2 regions of the Streptomyces sp. CC0208 genome follow, and region 1 is predicted to be linked to the other one. Evidence: predicted binding sites of a transcription regulator. Region 1 holds the regulator's gene; the other holds the start of a gene.
What was found. Region 1 encodes HrcA, which represses chaperone genes, less so after heat shock. Its sites were predicted from a motif close to TTNGCACTCNGNNNNNCNGAGTGCNAA; they were not measured.

Region 1 (7,437 bases):
TCGCACGGCCCTGGCTCCGGCTGCTGGCCCGCGAGGGCTACCGCGTCGCCGACGTACTGGACCGCCTCAACCAGCTCCTCCTCGACGACGCGACGGAGGCCGCGGACGCGGCCGCACGAGCCCTGGCGGCCGCGGGCGGACGCCCCACGAACCCCGGCGACGGCCCGCAGACCCGCTTCCTGTCCCTCCTGTACGGCGAGCTCGCGCCCTTCGACGGCGGAGTGCGCTGCACCCTCGCCTCCGCCGGACATCCGCTGCCGCTGCTGCTCGGAGCGGGCGGCGAGGTCCGTACGGCCGCGCGGCCGCAGACCCTGCTCGGGGTCGTCGAGGACGAGACGTACACCAGTGAGACCTTCGAGCTGCGGTCCGGCGACAGCCTGCTGTGCGTCACCGACGGGGTGACCGAGCGGCGCAGCGGCCCCCGGCAGTTCGACGACGAGGACGGGCTCGCGGAGGCGTTCGCCGGGTGCGCCGGGCTGGACGCCGAACTGATCGCGGAGCGGATCAGACGGCTGGTGCACGACTTCGGGGCACGGCCGCCGGAGGACGATCTGGCCCTGCTGGTCCTCCAGGCGGAATAGGTGTCCGCGAGGTGCTGGACAATGGAGGACATGCCTTCCGCACTCCCCGACGGCGAACCCGTCCCCGACGACGGCTCGCTCCCCGCGTCCGCGCTCGCCGGGTCCGCCGACCGCCCCCTCGGCTTCTACCTGCACGTCCCGTACTGCGCGACCCGCTGCGGCTACTGCGACTTCAACACCTACACCGCGACCGAGCTGCGCGGTTCGGGCGGGGTGCTGGCCTCCCGCGACAACTACGCCGAGACGCTGATCGACGAGATCCGCCTGGCCCGGAAGGTCCTCGGCGACGACCCGCGCCCGGTCCGCACGGTGTTCGTCGGTGGCGGTACGCCGACCCTCCTGGCCGCCGGGGATCTCGTACGGATGCTGGGGGCGATCCGTGACGAGTTCGGGCTGGCCGCGGACGCGGAGGTGACCACCGAGGCGAACCCGGAGTCGGTGGACCCGGAGTATCTGGCGGCGCTGCGGGAGGGCGGCTTCAACCGGGTGTCCTTCGGGATGCAGAGCGCGCGGCAGCACGTACTGAAGGTGCTGGACCGCACGCACACGCCGGGACGGCCCGAGGCGTGCGTGGCGGAGGCCCGCGCGGCGGGGTTCGCGCACGTCAACCTCGACCTGATCTACGGAACTCCCGGCGAGTCCGACGACGACTGGCGGGCGTCCCTGGAGGCGGCGATCGGGGCCGGACCGGATCACGTGTCGGCGTACGCGCTGATCGTCGAGGAGGGCACGCAGCTGGCTCGTCGTATCCGTCGGGGCGAGGTCCCGATGACCGACGACGACGAGCACGCGGACCGGTATCTGATCGCGGACTCGATGCTGGCGGAGGCCGGATTCGACTGGTACGAGGTGTCGAACTGGGCGACCTCGGAGGCTGCCCGGTGCCTGCACAACGAGCTGTACTGGCGAGGCGCGGACTGGTGGGGGGCCGGTCCCGGGGCGCACTCGCACGTGGGCGGGGTCCGGTGGTGGAACGTGAAGCATCCGGGGGCGTACGCGGCGGCGCTGGCCTCCGGCAGGTCTCCGGGCGCCGGGCGCGAGCTGCTGCCGGAGGAGGACCGGCGGGTCGAGCGGATCCTGCTGGAGCTGCGGCTGCGGGAGGGGGTGCCGCTGTCCCTGCTGCGCGAGGAGGGGCTGGCTGCTTCTCGGCGGGCGCTGGGGGAGGGGCTGCTCGAGGGCGGGCCTTATGAGGAGGGACGGGCTGTGCTGACGCTGCGGGGCCGGTTGCTGGCGGACGCGGTGGTCAGGGACTTGGTGGACTGAGGGCGGCTGGGACCTCCCCAGGGGCGCGGGGAACCGCGCGACCAGCCCCCACCGGCCCGCAGGCGTACGACCGCCCGCATACTCACGGCGCCGTCACGAAGTCGATCAGCTCCTCCACCCGCCCCAGCAGCTCCGGCTCCAGGTCCCGGTAGGACCCCACCCGCTTCAGGATCGCCTGCCACACCGCGCCCGTGTTCTCCGACGGCCAGCCCAGGGCCTTGCACACGCCGGTCTTCCAGTCCTGGCCGTGCGGTACCCGCGGCCACGCCTCGATCCCCAGGGACGACGGCTTCACCGCCTCCCAGATGTCGATGTACGGGTGGCCCACCACCAGCGCGTGCTCGCTGGTCACCGACGCGGCGATACGGGACTCCTTGCTGCCCGGCACCAGATGGTCCACCAGGACGCCGAGCCGGGCGTCCGGGCCCGGCGCGAATTCGGCCACGATCGACGGCAGGTCGTCCACGCCCTCCAGGTACTCCACGACCACGCCCTCGATGCGCAGGTCGTCACCCCAGACCTTCTCCACCAGTTCCGCGTCGTGACGGCCCTCGACGTAGATACGGCCGGCGCGGGCCACGCGTGCGCGCGCGCCGGGCACGGCCACCGATCCGGACGCGGTACGGGAGGGTCGTACGGGAGACGCGGCCGACGGTCTGACCAGGGTCACCACCCGGCCCTCCAGGAGGAAACCGCGCGGCTCCAGCGGGAACACCCGGTGCTTGCCGAAGCGGTCCTCCAGGGTCACCGTGCCCGCCTCGCAGCGGACCACCGCGCCGCAGAAGCCGGTGCCCGGCTCCTCGACCACCAGGCCGGGCTCGGCGGGCACCTCCGGCACCGGCTTGGGCTTCTTCCACGGAGGGGTCAGGTCGGCGGAGTACTGGCGCATTCGGATGACGATAGGAGAACCGGTCCGAGGATCACTACGACACGCCGAAGCGGGCCGCCAGCGCGTCCCGCTGCGCCCGCACGAACGCCGCGTCCACCACCGCTCCGTGACCGGGCACGTACTGCGCGTCCTCGCCGCCCAGGTCTAGGAGGCGGTCCAGCGCGGCCGGCCAGTGCTGCGGTACGGCGTCCGGGCCCGCCTGCGGTTCCCCCGACTCCTCGACCAGGTCGCCGCAGAAGACGACCTCCGGGCTGCCGGGCACCAGGACCACCAGGTCATGGGCCGTGTGGCCGGGACCGACGTTCGCCAGCAGGACCTGGCGGCCGCCGCCGAGGTCGAGCGTCCACTCGCCGGAGACGTGGTGCCGGGGGGAGACGAGGGCGTCCACAGCCTCGTCGGCCACCGCCGGGTCCAGTCCGTTGCGCACGGCGTCCGCCCGCAGCTCCGCACGTCCGAGCCGCCCCGCCAGCACCGTCTCCACGCCCACCGCGCCGAACACCTCCGCCCCCGCGAACGCCGCCGCTCCGAAGACATGGTCGAAATGGGGGTGGGTGAGCGCGAGATGGGTCACACGGTGGCCGGCCAGTTCTCCGGCCTGCGCGCGCAGCCGGGCGCCCTCCGCGAGGCCGGAGCCCGCGTCGACCAACAGGGCCGTGCCCTCGCCGATCACCAGGCCCGCCGTACAGTCCCAGCCGGGCAGCCGGCACCGCCCCACGCCGGTCGCGACCCGCTCCCACCCGAGCTCTTCCCAAGTCACCGTCATACGGCGACGCTAGCCGTACGACCGGTCACGCGGGGACCAGCCTTGCCCGAGGAGTACCCCACCGCCGTACACTGGCCCGGGGACGCTGGCACTCGGACGGACAGAGTGCCAGGCAAGGCGCCAAGGGAACGACTTCTGGAGGTGTGCGCGATGCTGAGTGAACGCAGGCTTCAGGTGTTGCGCGCCATCGTCCAGGACTACGTCGGCACCGAGGAGCCGGTCGGGTCGAAGGCCCTGACCGAGCGGCACAACCTCGGAGTCTCCCCGGCGACCGTCCGCAACGACATGGCGGTCCTGGAGGACGAGGGGTTCATCGCCCAGCCGCACACCAGTGCCGGGCGGATCCCGACCGACAAGGGCTACCGGCTGTTCGTCGACAAGCTGGCGGGCGTCAAGCCGATGACCGCGCCCGAGCGGCGCGCGATCCAGAACTTCCTCGACGGTGCCGTGGACCTCGACGACGTCGTGGCCCGGACCGTGCGGCTGCTCGCGCAGCTGACCCGGCAGGTCGCCGTCGTGCAGTACCCGTCCCTCACCCGCTCGACCGTGCGGCACGTGGAGCTGCTCTCGCTCGCCCCGGCGCGCGTGATGCTCGTGCTGATCACGGACACCGGCCGGGTCGAGCAGCGCATGGTCGACTGCCCGGCACCCTTCGGGGAGGCCTCGCTCGCCGATCTGCGGGCGCGGCTCAACAGCCGGATCGCCGGGCGGCGGTTCGCCGATGTGCCGCAGCTGGTCGAGGACCTGCCCGAAGGCTTCGACGTCGAGGACCGGGGTACGGTCTCGACAGTGCTCTCCACTCTCCTGGAGACGCTCGTCGAGGAGAACGAGGAGCGGCTGATGATCGGCGGCACCGCCAATCTCACCCGCTTCGGACATGACTTTCCCCTCACCATCCGGCCCGTCCTGGAGGCCCTGGAGGAGCAGGTCGTCCTCCTCAAACTCCTTGGTGAGGCCGGAGATTCGGGCATGACCGTACGTATTGGTCATGAGAACGCCTACGAGGGACTCAACTCCACTTCGGTGGTGTCGGTCGGTTACGGTTCGGGCGGCGAGGCAGTCGCCAAGCTCGGCGTGGTCGGACCGACCCGCATGGATTACCCGGGAACGATGGGAGCGGTACGCGCAGTGGCACGGTACGTCGGACAGATCCTGGCGGAGTCGTAAGTGGCCACGGACTACTACGCCGTTCTCGGCGTGCGCCGCGACGCGTCGCAGGATGAGATCAAGAAGGCGTTCCGTCGGCTCGCGCGCGAGCTGCACCCGGACGTCAACCCGGATCCGAAGACCCAGGAGCGGTTCAAGGAGATCAACGCCGCTTACGAGGTGTTGTCGGACCCGCAGAAGAAGCAGGTCTACGACCTCGGCGGCGACCCGCTCTCGCAGGCCGGCGGCGGTGGCGCGGGCGGCTTCGGGGCCGGTGGGTTCGGGAACTTCTCGGACATCATGGACGCGTTCTTCGGTACGGCTTCGCAGCGGGGGCCGCGCTCGCGCACCCGGCGCGGCCAGGACGCGATGATCCGCCTGGAGATCGAGCTCGACGAGGCGGCCTTCGGCACCACGAAGGACATCCAGGTCGACACGGCGATCGTCTGCACCACGTGCAGCGGCGAGGGGGCCGCCCCCGGCACCTCCGCCCAGACGTGCGACATGTGCCGCGGCCGCGGCGAGGTGTCGCAGGTGACGCGGTCCTTCCTGGGCCAGGTCATGACGTCCCGCCCGTGCCCGCAGTGCCAGGGCTTCGGCACCGTCGTCCCGACCCCGTGCCCGGAGTGCGCCGGCGACGGCCGGGTCCGCTCGCGCCGCACGCTCACCGTGAAGATCCCGGCCGGTGTGGACAACGGCACGCGGATCCAGCTCGCGGGCGAGGGCGAGGTCGGTCCCGGTGGCGGTCCCGCCGGTGACCTCTACGTCGAGATCCACGAGCTGCCGCACTCGCAGTTCCAGCGCCGGGGCGACGACCTGCACTGCACGGTCACCCTCCCGATGACGGCGGCCTCCCTCGGCACCAAGGTCCCGCTGGAGACCCTCGACGGCATGGAGGAGGTCGACATCCGCCCGGGCACCCAGTCCGGCCAGTCGATCCCGCTGCACAGCCGGGGCGTCACCCACCTGCGCGGCGGCGGCCGGGGCGATCTCATCGTCCACGTCGAGGTCCAGACCCCCACCAAGCTGGACCCCGAGCAGGAGCGCCTGCTGCGCGAGCTGGCGAAGCTGCGCGGCGAGGAACGGCCCACGGGGCAGTTCCAGCCCGGGCAGCAGGGGCTGTTCTCGCGGTTGAAGGACGCGTTCAACGGGCGTACGTGAGCGGTGCGAAGGTCGGATTCGGACTTGTTCGGAGGACGTGACAACATGCCGTCATGTCCTCCGCACTGACCGATCTCTTCCCTCATCCGATCGTGCAGGCCCCCATGGCGGGCGGCGTCTCCGTGCCGCGGCTCGCCGCCGCCGTGTCCGACGCGGGCGGGCTCGGATTCCTGGCCGCCGGGTACAAGACGGCCGACGGGATGTACCAGGAGATCAAGCAGCTGCGCGGGCTGACCGGGCGCCCCTTCGGGGTCAACCTCTTCATGCCGCAGCCCGAATATGCCGATCCCGCGGCCGTCGAGGTCTACGCCCACCAGCTGGCCGGCGAGGCCACCTGGTACGACACCGAGCTCGGCGACCGCGACAGCGGACGTGACGACGGCTACGACGCCAAGCTCGCCGTCCTCCTCGACAATCCCGTGCCGGTGGCCTCCTTCCACTTCGGCATCCCGAGCAGCGACGCCCTGGAGTCGCTGCGCCGCGCCGGCACCTTCACCCTCGTCACCGCGACCACCCCCGAAGAGGCCCTGGCGGTGCAGTACGCGGGCGCCGACGCGGTCATCGCGCAGGGCATCGAGGCGGGCGGTCACCAGGGCACCCACCGCGACCTCCCCGAGCAGGACGGCTCGGGTCTAGGGCTCCTCTCCCTGGTCGCGCAGATCCGTGAGACGGTCAGCCTCCCGATCGTCGCCGCCGGCGGCATCATGCGCGGCAGCCAGATCGCCGCCGTCCTCGCCGCCGGCGCGAGCGCGGCCCAGCTCGGCACGGCGTTCCTCGCCTCGCCCGAGTCCGGCGCCCACGACGTGCACAAGCAGGCGCTGACCAACCCCCTCTACGTCCGTACCGAGTTGACCCGCGCGTTCTCGGGCCGGCCGGCCCGTGGCCTGGTCAACCGCTTCCTGCGCGAGCACGGGCCGTACGCCCCCGCCGCCTACCCCGAGGTCCACCACCTGACCGCCCCGCTGCGGAAGGCCGCCGCCAAGGCCGGTGACGCCCAGGGCATGGCGCTGTGGGCGGGGCAGGGACACCGGTTGGCACGCGAGCTGCCCGCGGGGCAGCTCGTGGAGATACTCGCGGCCGAACTCGACGCCGCCAGGACAGCGTTGTCAGCCAAGGGGGACCCGCGATGACCGCACCCGTGTTCGTCGTCGAGCACTTCGTCGAGCAGACCGAGCCGGGGACCGGCGGACGCTACGTCCTCGACGGCCCCGAAGGCCGCCACGCCGTCTCCGTGAAGCGGCTCCAGCCCGGCGAGGACGTCATCCTCACCGACGGCGCCGGGCACTGGGCCGACTGCGTGGTACTCGGCACCGAGGGCAAGGACCGGCTGATCGTCCAGCTGGACTCGGTGAACGAGGCACCTGACGTACAGCCCCGCATCACCGTCGTCCAGGCCCTCCCCAAGGGCGACCGCGGTGAACTCGCCGTCGAGACGATGACCGAGGTCGGCGTCGACGCCATCGTGCCCTGGCAGGCCGCCCGCTGCATCACCCAGTGGAAGGGCGAGCGGGGTCTGAAGGCGCTCGGCAAGTGGCGGGCCACCGCCCGCGAGGCCGGCAAGCAGTCCCGCCGGATCCGCTTCCCGGATATCGCGGACGCGGCAACCACCAAGCAGGTTGCCGCACTTCTCGCCA
Region 2 (7,437 bases), 2.5 Mb from region 1:
ACAAGTACCGCCCCACGGGACGGACTCCGGGATCGGGAAGACCCCGCCCGAGCAGCGTCCGCGGGCCCGGCAGCAGCGTCGCCCGTACGGCGCCCGGCGCTGTGCCGCCGAACCACAGCACCGCCTCCTTCACGTCCCCGCCGTCGGAGATCCACTCCGCCTCGGCCTGCGCGGGAACCGCTTCGTGCGGGATGCCGGGAGCGACCTTCAGCGCCGCGTGCGGGGCCTTGAGCGCCGCCTGCACGGCCCACGACAGGGGCGGCGAGTAGGCCTCCGGATCGAAGACGCGGCCCCGCCCGCCCCGCCTCGCCGGATCCACGAACACGGCGTCGTACGAGGCCGTGTCGACCTCCGTGACGTCCGCCTCCCGTACCTCGATCAGACCGGCGAGTCCCAGCGCGTCCGCGTTCGCCCGCGCGGCCGCCGCCGTCAGCGGGTCCCGGTCCACCGCGAGGACCCGGATCCCGGCCCGGGCCAGCGCGATCGCGTCACCGCCGATCCCGCAGCACAGGTCCGCGACGGAGGTGACGCCCCTCGCCTTCAGCCTGAGGGCCCGGTACGCCGCCACGCTCGCCCGCGTCGACTGCTCGACCCCGTTCGGCGTGAAGAACATCCGCTCCGCGTCCTCGGCCCCGAACTTCGCCACCGCCCGCTGCCGCAGCCGGGCCTGCCCGAGCGCCGCGGAGACCAGTTCGGCGGGGTGTTCGCGGCGCAGCCGGGTGGCGACGGCGAGTTCGTCGGCGGGGGCGGTGCCGCGCACGTCGTCGAGGAGGGCACGGCCCTCGGGGGTGAGGAGGGGGGCGAGGTCGTTCACCGGGTCATTGTGGGCCAGTCGGTGGACGGTCCGCTTCCGAGCGGCGGTGTCGGCCCCGGTGCGAGGCCGTGACCTGCGAGGATCCGGCGCCATGGGAACAGTAGGACAAAACGATGAAAATGGTGCGTTGAGGGTGTCGATCCGCGGCGGACTCGTCCTCCTGGCCGTGGCCGCCCTGCTCTCCGGCTGCGCCCGCCCGGCCGGGACCGACGTGCGACCGCGACACCCCCTCAAGGCACCTCCGGCCCTGGCCGCCGACCTCCAGGCCGACAAGACCCTCATCCGGGCCGCCAGGCTCCGCGCCGAGCAGAGACGGATCGCCGCCGCCAGGCGCTGGGGGCTGAAGCAGGTCCCACTGACGGCCCCGCCCGCGCCCGTGACCAAGCCCCGCATCACCACCCGTCACGGTTTCGAGGTCGAAGGCCACGAGGAGGAGGGCCTGCCACCGGTCTTCACCACGATCCCCACCGAGCAGAAGATCGTCTTCCTCACCATCGACGACGGCGCCGAGAAGGATCCCGCGTTCCTGCGGATGATGAGCGAGCTGAAGATCCCCTACACCGCCTTCCTCAGCGACTACCTGGTCAAGGACGACTACGGCTACTTCGCGAAGATGCGGGACGCGGGGATCGTGCTGAACAACCACACCCTCCACCACCCCTACCTGCCCGCGCTGTCGTACGCCCGCCAGAAGCGCGAGATCTGCGGGATGCAGGACGTCATCGAGAAGCACTACGGCGAGCGGCCCGCCCTCTTCCGCCCGCCCTACGGCAACTACAACGAGGACACCCTGCGCGCGGCCAGGTCCTGCGGCATCAGGTACGCGCCGATCTGGAACGAAGAGGTCTACGTCGACCACTGGGAGTACCGCGAGTGGGACCAGCGGATCCACCCCGGCGACATCGTGCTCAGCCACTTCCGGGGCCGAAAGGACTGGAAGGGCACGATGACCGACATGGTCCGCCGCTTCCTGGACAAGGTCACGGCCGAGGGGTACGCCGTCGCACGACTCGAGGACTACCTGTGAGACCGCGGACCCTCGTCGCCGCGGGGCTGGCGGCCGTACTCCTCACCGGCTGCGCCCAGTCCGTCGACCCCATCGAACGGCTGGGGAAGAAGGCGGTCCAGCGGGTGGGCTCGTACGGGCCGGCGAGGACGGACGGACGGCCGTACCGCCACTGGGGCCTGCCGGCCCCGCTGCCGGCGCCGCCGCGGATGCCGGCCCGCACGGCGGCGCGCCGGGGCGGCCTGCCGCCGGTCGTGCGGCGCGTCGACACCTCCGACAAGGTCGTCTTCCTCACCTACGACGACGGCGCCGAGAAGGACCCGCGGTTCGTCGAGCTGGTCCGTGAACTGCGGCTGCCGGTCAGCATGTTCCTCACGGACAGGGTCGTCGGCCCCGGGTACGGTCACTTCGCGCGCCTCCGGTCGGTCGGCGCGAGCATCCAGAACCACACCCTCGACCACCCCGCCCTGCGCGGCCTGCCGTACACCGGCCAGCGCGCCGAGATCTGCGGCCAGCAGGAGAAGGTGCGGTCCCGCTTCGGCATCCGGCCACGGCTGTTCCGGCCGCCCTACGGCACGTACGACCGCACGACCCTGCGTGCGGCGGCCGACTGCGGGCTCTCGGCGGTGGTGCTGTGGAGCGTGCCCCCGGAGGGGGAGGTGCGGGGGCTGAGGGCGGGCGACATCGTGTCGGTGACCTCGGGGGAGGCGACGGGACCGACCCTGACGGAGAGGACGACGGCGGTACTGCGGGAGGTGGAGCGGCGGGGGCTGACGGTGGGGCGCCTGGAGGACTACCTGTAGGCGACCCAGCCTGTCCGGGGGCGGCAGCCCCCAGGACGGTCACCCCCGCCCACCCGCACCCGAAATCCGCCCGGCCCGCGCGGCGAATTAGCAGTCCGCTTGACCGAGTGCTAATCACGGTCATAGTCTCGGCTCTGGCACTCCCCCCTGGAGAGTGCCAACACAGCGACGGGCAGGTCCGGCACCCGCGACGACGGATCCACCTGGTCGCCACCTCAGACAGTCAACCCCGTGATCTCCGAAGGGGGAGGTCGGATCGTGACGACCACCAGCTCCAAGGTTGCCATCAAGCCGCTCGAGGACCGCATTGTGGTCCAGCCGCTCGACGCCGAGCAGACCACCGCCTCTGGCCTGGTCATCCCGGACACTGCCAAGGAGAAGCCCCAGGAGGGCGTCGTCCTTGCCGTGGGCCCGGGCCGCTTCGAGGACGGTAACCGTCTTCCGCTCGACGTCTCCGTCGGCGACATCGTGCTGTACAGCAAGTACGGCGGCACCGAGGTGAAGTACAACGGCGAGGAGTACCTCGTCCTCTCGGCCCGCGACGTGCTCGCGATCATCGAGAAGTAATTCACCCCAGCATTTCTCTGAGCTGCGCCCCTGGCCCCCCGACCACTGACAAGCCGGGCGCCCGGGGCGCAGTCTCTTTTCACCTAGATTTCCGAGAGGGCTCACGCTCCCATGGCGAAGATCCTGAAGTTCGACGAGGACGCCCGTCGCGCCCTCGAGCGCGGCGTCAACAAGCTTGCCGACACGGTCAAGGTGACGATCGGCCCCAAGGGCCGCAACGTCGTCATCGACAAGAAGTTCGGCGCTCCCACCATCACCAACGACGGCGTCACGATCGCCCGCGAGGTCGAGATCGAGGACCCGTACGAGAACCTCGGTGCCCAGCTGGTGAAGGAGGTGGCGACCAAGACCAACGACATCGCGGGTGACGGCACCACCACCGCCACCGTGCTCGCCCAGGCGCTCGTGCGCGAGGGCCTGAAGAACGTCGCCGCTGGTGCCTCCCCGGCGCTGCTGAAGAAGGGCATCGACGCGGCCGTGGCCGCGGTCTCCGAGGAACTCCTCGCGACCGCCCGCCCGATCGACGAGAAGTCCGACATCGCCGCCGTCGCCGGTCTGTCCGCCCAGGACAGCCAGGTAGGCGAGCTCATCGCCGAGGCGATGGACAAGGTCGGCAAGGACGGTGTCATCACCGTCGAGGAGTCCAACACCTTCGGTCTGGAGCTGGACTTCACCGAGGGCATGGCCTTCGACAAGGGCTACCTGTCGCCGTACATGGTCTCCGACCAGGAGCGTATGGAGGCCGTCCTCGACGACCCGTACATCCTGATCAACCAGGGCAAGATCTCCTCCATCCAGGACCTGCTGCCGCTGCTCGAGAAGGTCATCCAGTCGGGTGCCTCCAAGCCGCTGCTGATCATCGCCGAGGACGTCGAGGGCGAGGCCCTGTCGACCCTGGTCGTGAACAAGATCCGCGGCACCTTCAACGCGGTCGCGGTCAAGGCCCCCGGCTTCGGTGACCGCCGCAAGGCGATGCTCCAGGACCTGGCGACCCTCACCGGCGCCGAGGTCATCTCCGAGGAGGTCGGCCTCAAGCTCGACCAGGTCGGCCTGGAGGTGCTGGGCACCGCCCGCCGCGTCACGGTCACCAAGGACGACACCACGGTCGTCGACGGCGCCGGCGACTCCGCCGCCGTCGCGGGCCGCGTCGCCCAGATCAAGGCCGAGATCGAGAACACCGACTCCGACTGGGACCGCGAGAAGCTCCAGGAGCGCCTCGCGAAGCTGGCCGGCGGCGTGTGCGTGATCAAGGTCGGCGCCGCCACCGAGGTGGAGCTGAAGGAGAAGAAGCACCGTCTGGAGGACGCCATCTCCGCGACCCGCGCCGCGGTCGAGGAGGGCATCGTCTCCGGTGGTGGCTCCGCCCTGGTCCACGCCGCCAAGGTGCTCGAGGGCGGCCTCGGCAAGACCGGCGACGAGGCCACCGGTGTCGCCGTCGTCCGCAAGGCCGTCGTCGAGCCGCTGCGCTGGATCGCCGAGAACGCCGGCCTGGAGGGCTACGTCATCACCTCCAAGGTCGCCGAGCTCGACAAGGGCCAGGGCTTCAACGCCGCGACCGGCGAGTACGGCGACCTGGTCAAGGCCGGCGTCATCGACCCGGTCAAGGTCACCCGCTCCGCCCTGGAGAACGCCGCCTCCATCGCCTCCCTCCTGCTCACGACCGAGACCCTGGTCGTCGAGAAGAAGGAAGAGGAGGAGCCGGCCGCCGGTGGTCACAGCCACGGCCACTCCCACTGAGCCCAGCGCTCACAGGTCGCAAGGAGGCCCCCGTTCCCTTTGAGGGAACGGGGGCTTTCCCCTTCGCGGGTCCGAGGGGCTCTACTTCCCGAGTACCCCCAGTTGTTCCATCAGCCCCGCACGGTCGTACTGCCACCAGCCCTCGCAGATCAGCCCGTCCCGGAACCGGTGCCAGGTGGTGCCGGTCATGGTGACGTTCTGCCCGCTCGCCGGGATGCCCACGAACTCGCCGGTGTGCTTGCCGGCCCAGGTCCAGCGGGTGCACACCCGGTCGCCCTGGGCGATCTGGTCGTCCACCCGGAAGGTGAAGTCGAAGGCCTGCCGCCACCCCTCGTACTCCTCACGCGCCGCCGCGAGCCCCAGATCCCCGGGATTGGCCGGATCGTGGTCGAGGTAGTCGTCGGCGAACCGCGCGAACAGCTCAGCCGTCCCGGCCCGCCCGGCCCGCTCGAAGAACTCCCGTGACGTGGCCGGGTTGAGCTGCTCGTCCCGCACCACGTCCAGATCCGTGAAGGTCGGCATCTCGTCGCACAGCGCGACCATCCCCTGGAAGATCCGTTCGGTCTCCGGCAGCCCCGAATTCCGCATCGCCTCCTCGTACGACGGGAACTCCACGATCTCGACGAAGTGCGACGTGTCGGACCGGTCCTTGCCGACCACCGCGTGCGTCGCGGTCCGCTTCCCCTTGGTCTGCTCGACCCACGTGTCCATCAGCCGGTTCATCTCGTCGAAACGGCTGGTCCTGCAGTCGATGAGCTGTACGAACGTCATACGCGACCACCTCCGGCCCCCCTGGGTCCGGTTCGAACAGCACCATTGTCCGCCTTTTCGGGCCCTACTGCGGCCCGTACTTCCGCCCCGTCCTCGACGTGACCCCGCCCAGCAACCCCCGGGGCGCCACCTTCACCAACGCCATGAGGGCCTTGTAACGCGGGTCCGGGATCGACAGCGTCCTGCCGTGGGCCAGGTCGCTGAGGGCCGCGGCGACCAGCTTGTCCGCGTCGAGCCACATCCAGCCGGGGATGTTGTCCGTGCCCATCCCGGCCCGCTGGTGGAACTCGGTCCGCACGAACCCCGGGCACAGGGCCATCAGCCGGACCCCGCTGCCCGCCAGATCCTTCGCCGCGCCCTGCGTGAACTGCACGACCCACGCCTTCGAGGCGCCGTACGTCCCACGCGGCACGAACGCGGCCACCGAGGCGACGTTCACGACACCCCCGCGCCCCCGCTCCCGCATCGCCTCCGACGCCGCCGACGTCAGGCGCAGCACCGCCTCGCAGTGCACCTTGAGCATCTTCAGCTCGTCGGCCATGGAGACGTCGAGATAGCGGCCCTTGTTGCCGAAGCCGGCGTTGTTGACGAGGAGGTCGACGGGGGACCTGCGGTCGGACAGGCGGGCGGCGACCGCCTCGATGCCGGGGTCCGTGGCGAGGTCGGCGGTGAGGACCTCGGCCTCGATGCCATGGCGGTCGTGGAGTTCGGTCGCCTGGTCCTGGAGCCGCTTGGTGTCGCGGGCCACCAGCACCAGGTTGTGCCCGTCAGCCGCCAGCCGTCGTGCGAACGCGGCACCGATGCCCGCGGTCGATCCCGTAATCAATGCCGTTGTCATGGCGCAAGGTTAATGACCGGGACCGACAGCGTCCGCCTGCCGAGGGCCCGTCAGGCGCCGTGCTTCTCCACGTACTCCAGCGCCCACTTCCGCAGCTCCGGATGGAGCGCCTCGCCCGCCGCCAACAGCCTTGGCTGGAGCGGCCGTTCGGTGGTCATCGCCCGGAACGCCAGAGCGACCGTCACGTCGTGGTCCGGCCGGTGCACGATCTGGACCGGGTCCCCGGTACGGATCTCGCCCGGCTGGATCACCCGCAGATAGGCGCCCGGCGCGCCCTTCTGCGTGAACCGCTTCACCCAGCGCGGCTCGCCCATGTGGCCCTGGAAGGTGCCGCACGGGATCCGCGCGCTGGTGATCTCCAGCACCACCTCGGACCCGATCCGCCAGCGCTCGCCGATGCGCGCGCCGGAGACGTCGATGCCCTCGGTCGTGAGGTTCTCGCCGAACGCGCCGTTGGCCAGTGAGCGGCCCAGCTCGCCCTCCCACGCGTCCAGGTCCTCGCGCGCCATCGCGTACACGGCCTGGTCGTCACCGCCGTGGTGCTGCCTCTTGCACACCGCGTCCCCGGCGAGCGCGCTGCCGCCGATGCCCTTGGGGCCGGGAGCGGCCACCCGCACCGGCCCGTCGACCGGCCGCTTGTCGATGCCGGTGACGCCCTCCGGATTGTCCGTGTACGGAACGGCCTTCTCGCGGCCCACATTCACCGACAGCAGCTTCATAGCGGCACGGTAGGGGACAGGAACCCAAAGGTGCCATGCATTATTCGCCGCAATGTCAAAGTACGGCTTATCCTCGAAAGGTGATCGAGGCCCGACATCTCCGTGTCCTGCGCGCCGTCGCCGCCACCGGCTCCTTCTCCGCCGCGGGCCGCGAACTGGGCTGCACCCAGCCCGCCGTCAGC

Region 2: groES (co-chaperone GroES) is a predicted target of HrcA. The motif match lies at 2,711-2,737, and genes of this name have one in related genera.

The regions. Positions count from the first base shown of each region.
Region 1 covers NZ_CP031969.1:5,974,485-5,981,921, forward strand. The annotation lists gene D1369_RS27405 (SpoIIE family protein phosphatase) at 1-581, shown strand, start outside; gene hemW (radical SAM family heme chaperone HemW) at 612-1,844, shown strand; gene D1369_RS27415 (DUF3097 domain-containing protein) at 1,927-2,733, opposite strand; gene D1369_RS27420 (MBL fold metallo-hydrolase) at 2,768-3,496, opposite strand; gene hrcA (heat-inducible transcriptional repressor HrcA) at 3,647-4,663, shown strand; gene dnaJ (molecular chaperone DnaJ) at 4,664-5,803, shown strand; gene D1369_RS27435 (nitronate monooxygenase) at 5,857-6,933, shown strand; gene D1369_RS27440 (16S rRNA (uracil(1498)-N(3))-methyltransferase) at 6,930-7,437, shown strand, end outside.
Region 2 covers NZ_CP031969.1:3,519,889-3,527,325, reverse strand. The annotation lists gene D1369_RS15850 (methyltransferase domain-containing protein) at 1-814, opposite strand, end outside; gene D1369_RS15845 (polysaccharide deacetylase family protein) at 906-1,841, shown strand; gene D1369_RS15840 (polysaccharide deacetylase family protein) at 1,838-2,623, shown strand; gene groES (co-chaperone GroES) at 2,882-3,190, shown strand; gene groL (chaperonin GroEL) at 3,302-4,927, shown strand; gene D1369_RS15825 (ester cyclase) at 5,009-5,698, opposite strand; gene D1369_RS15820 (SDR family oxidoreductase) at 5,763-6,536, opposite strand; gene D1369_RS15815 (MOSC domain-containing protein) at 6,587-7,255, opposite strand; gene D1369_RS15810 (LysR family transcriptional regulator) at 7,336-7,437, shown strand, end outside.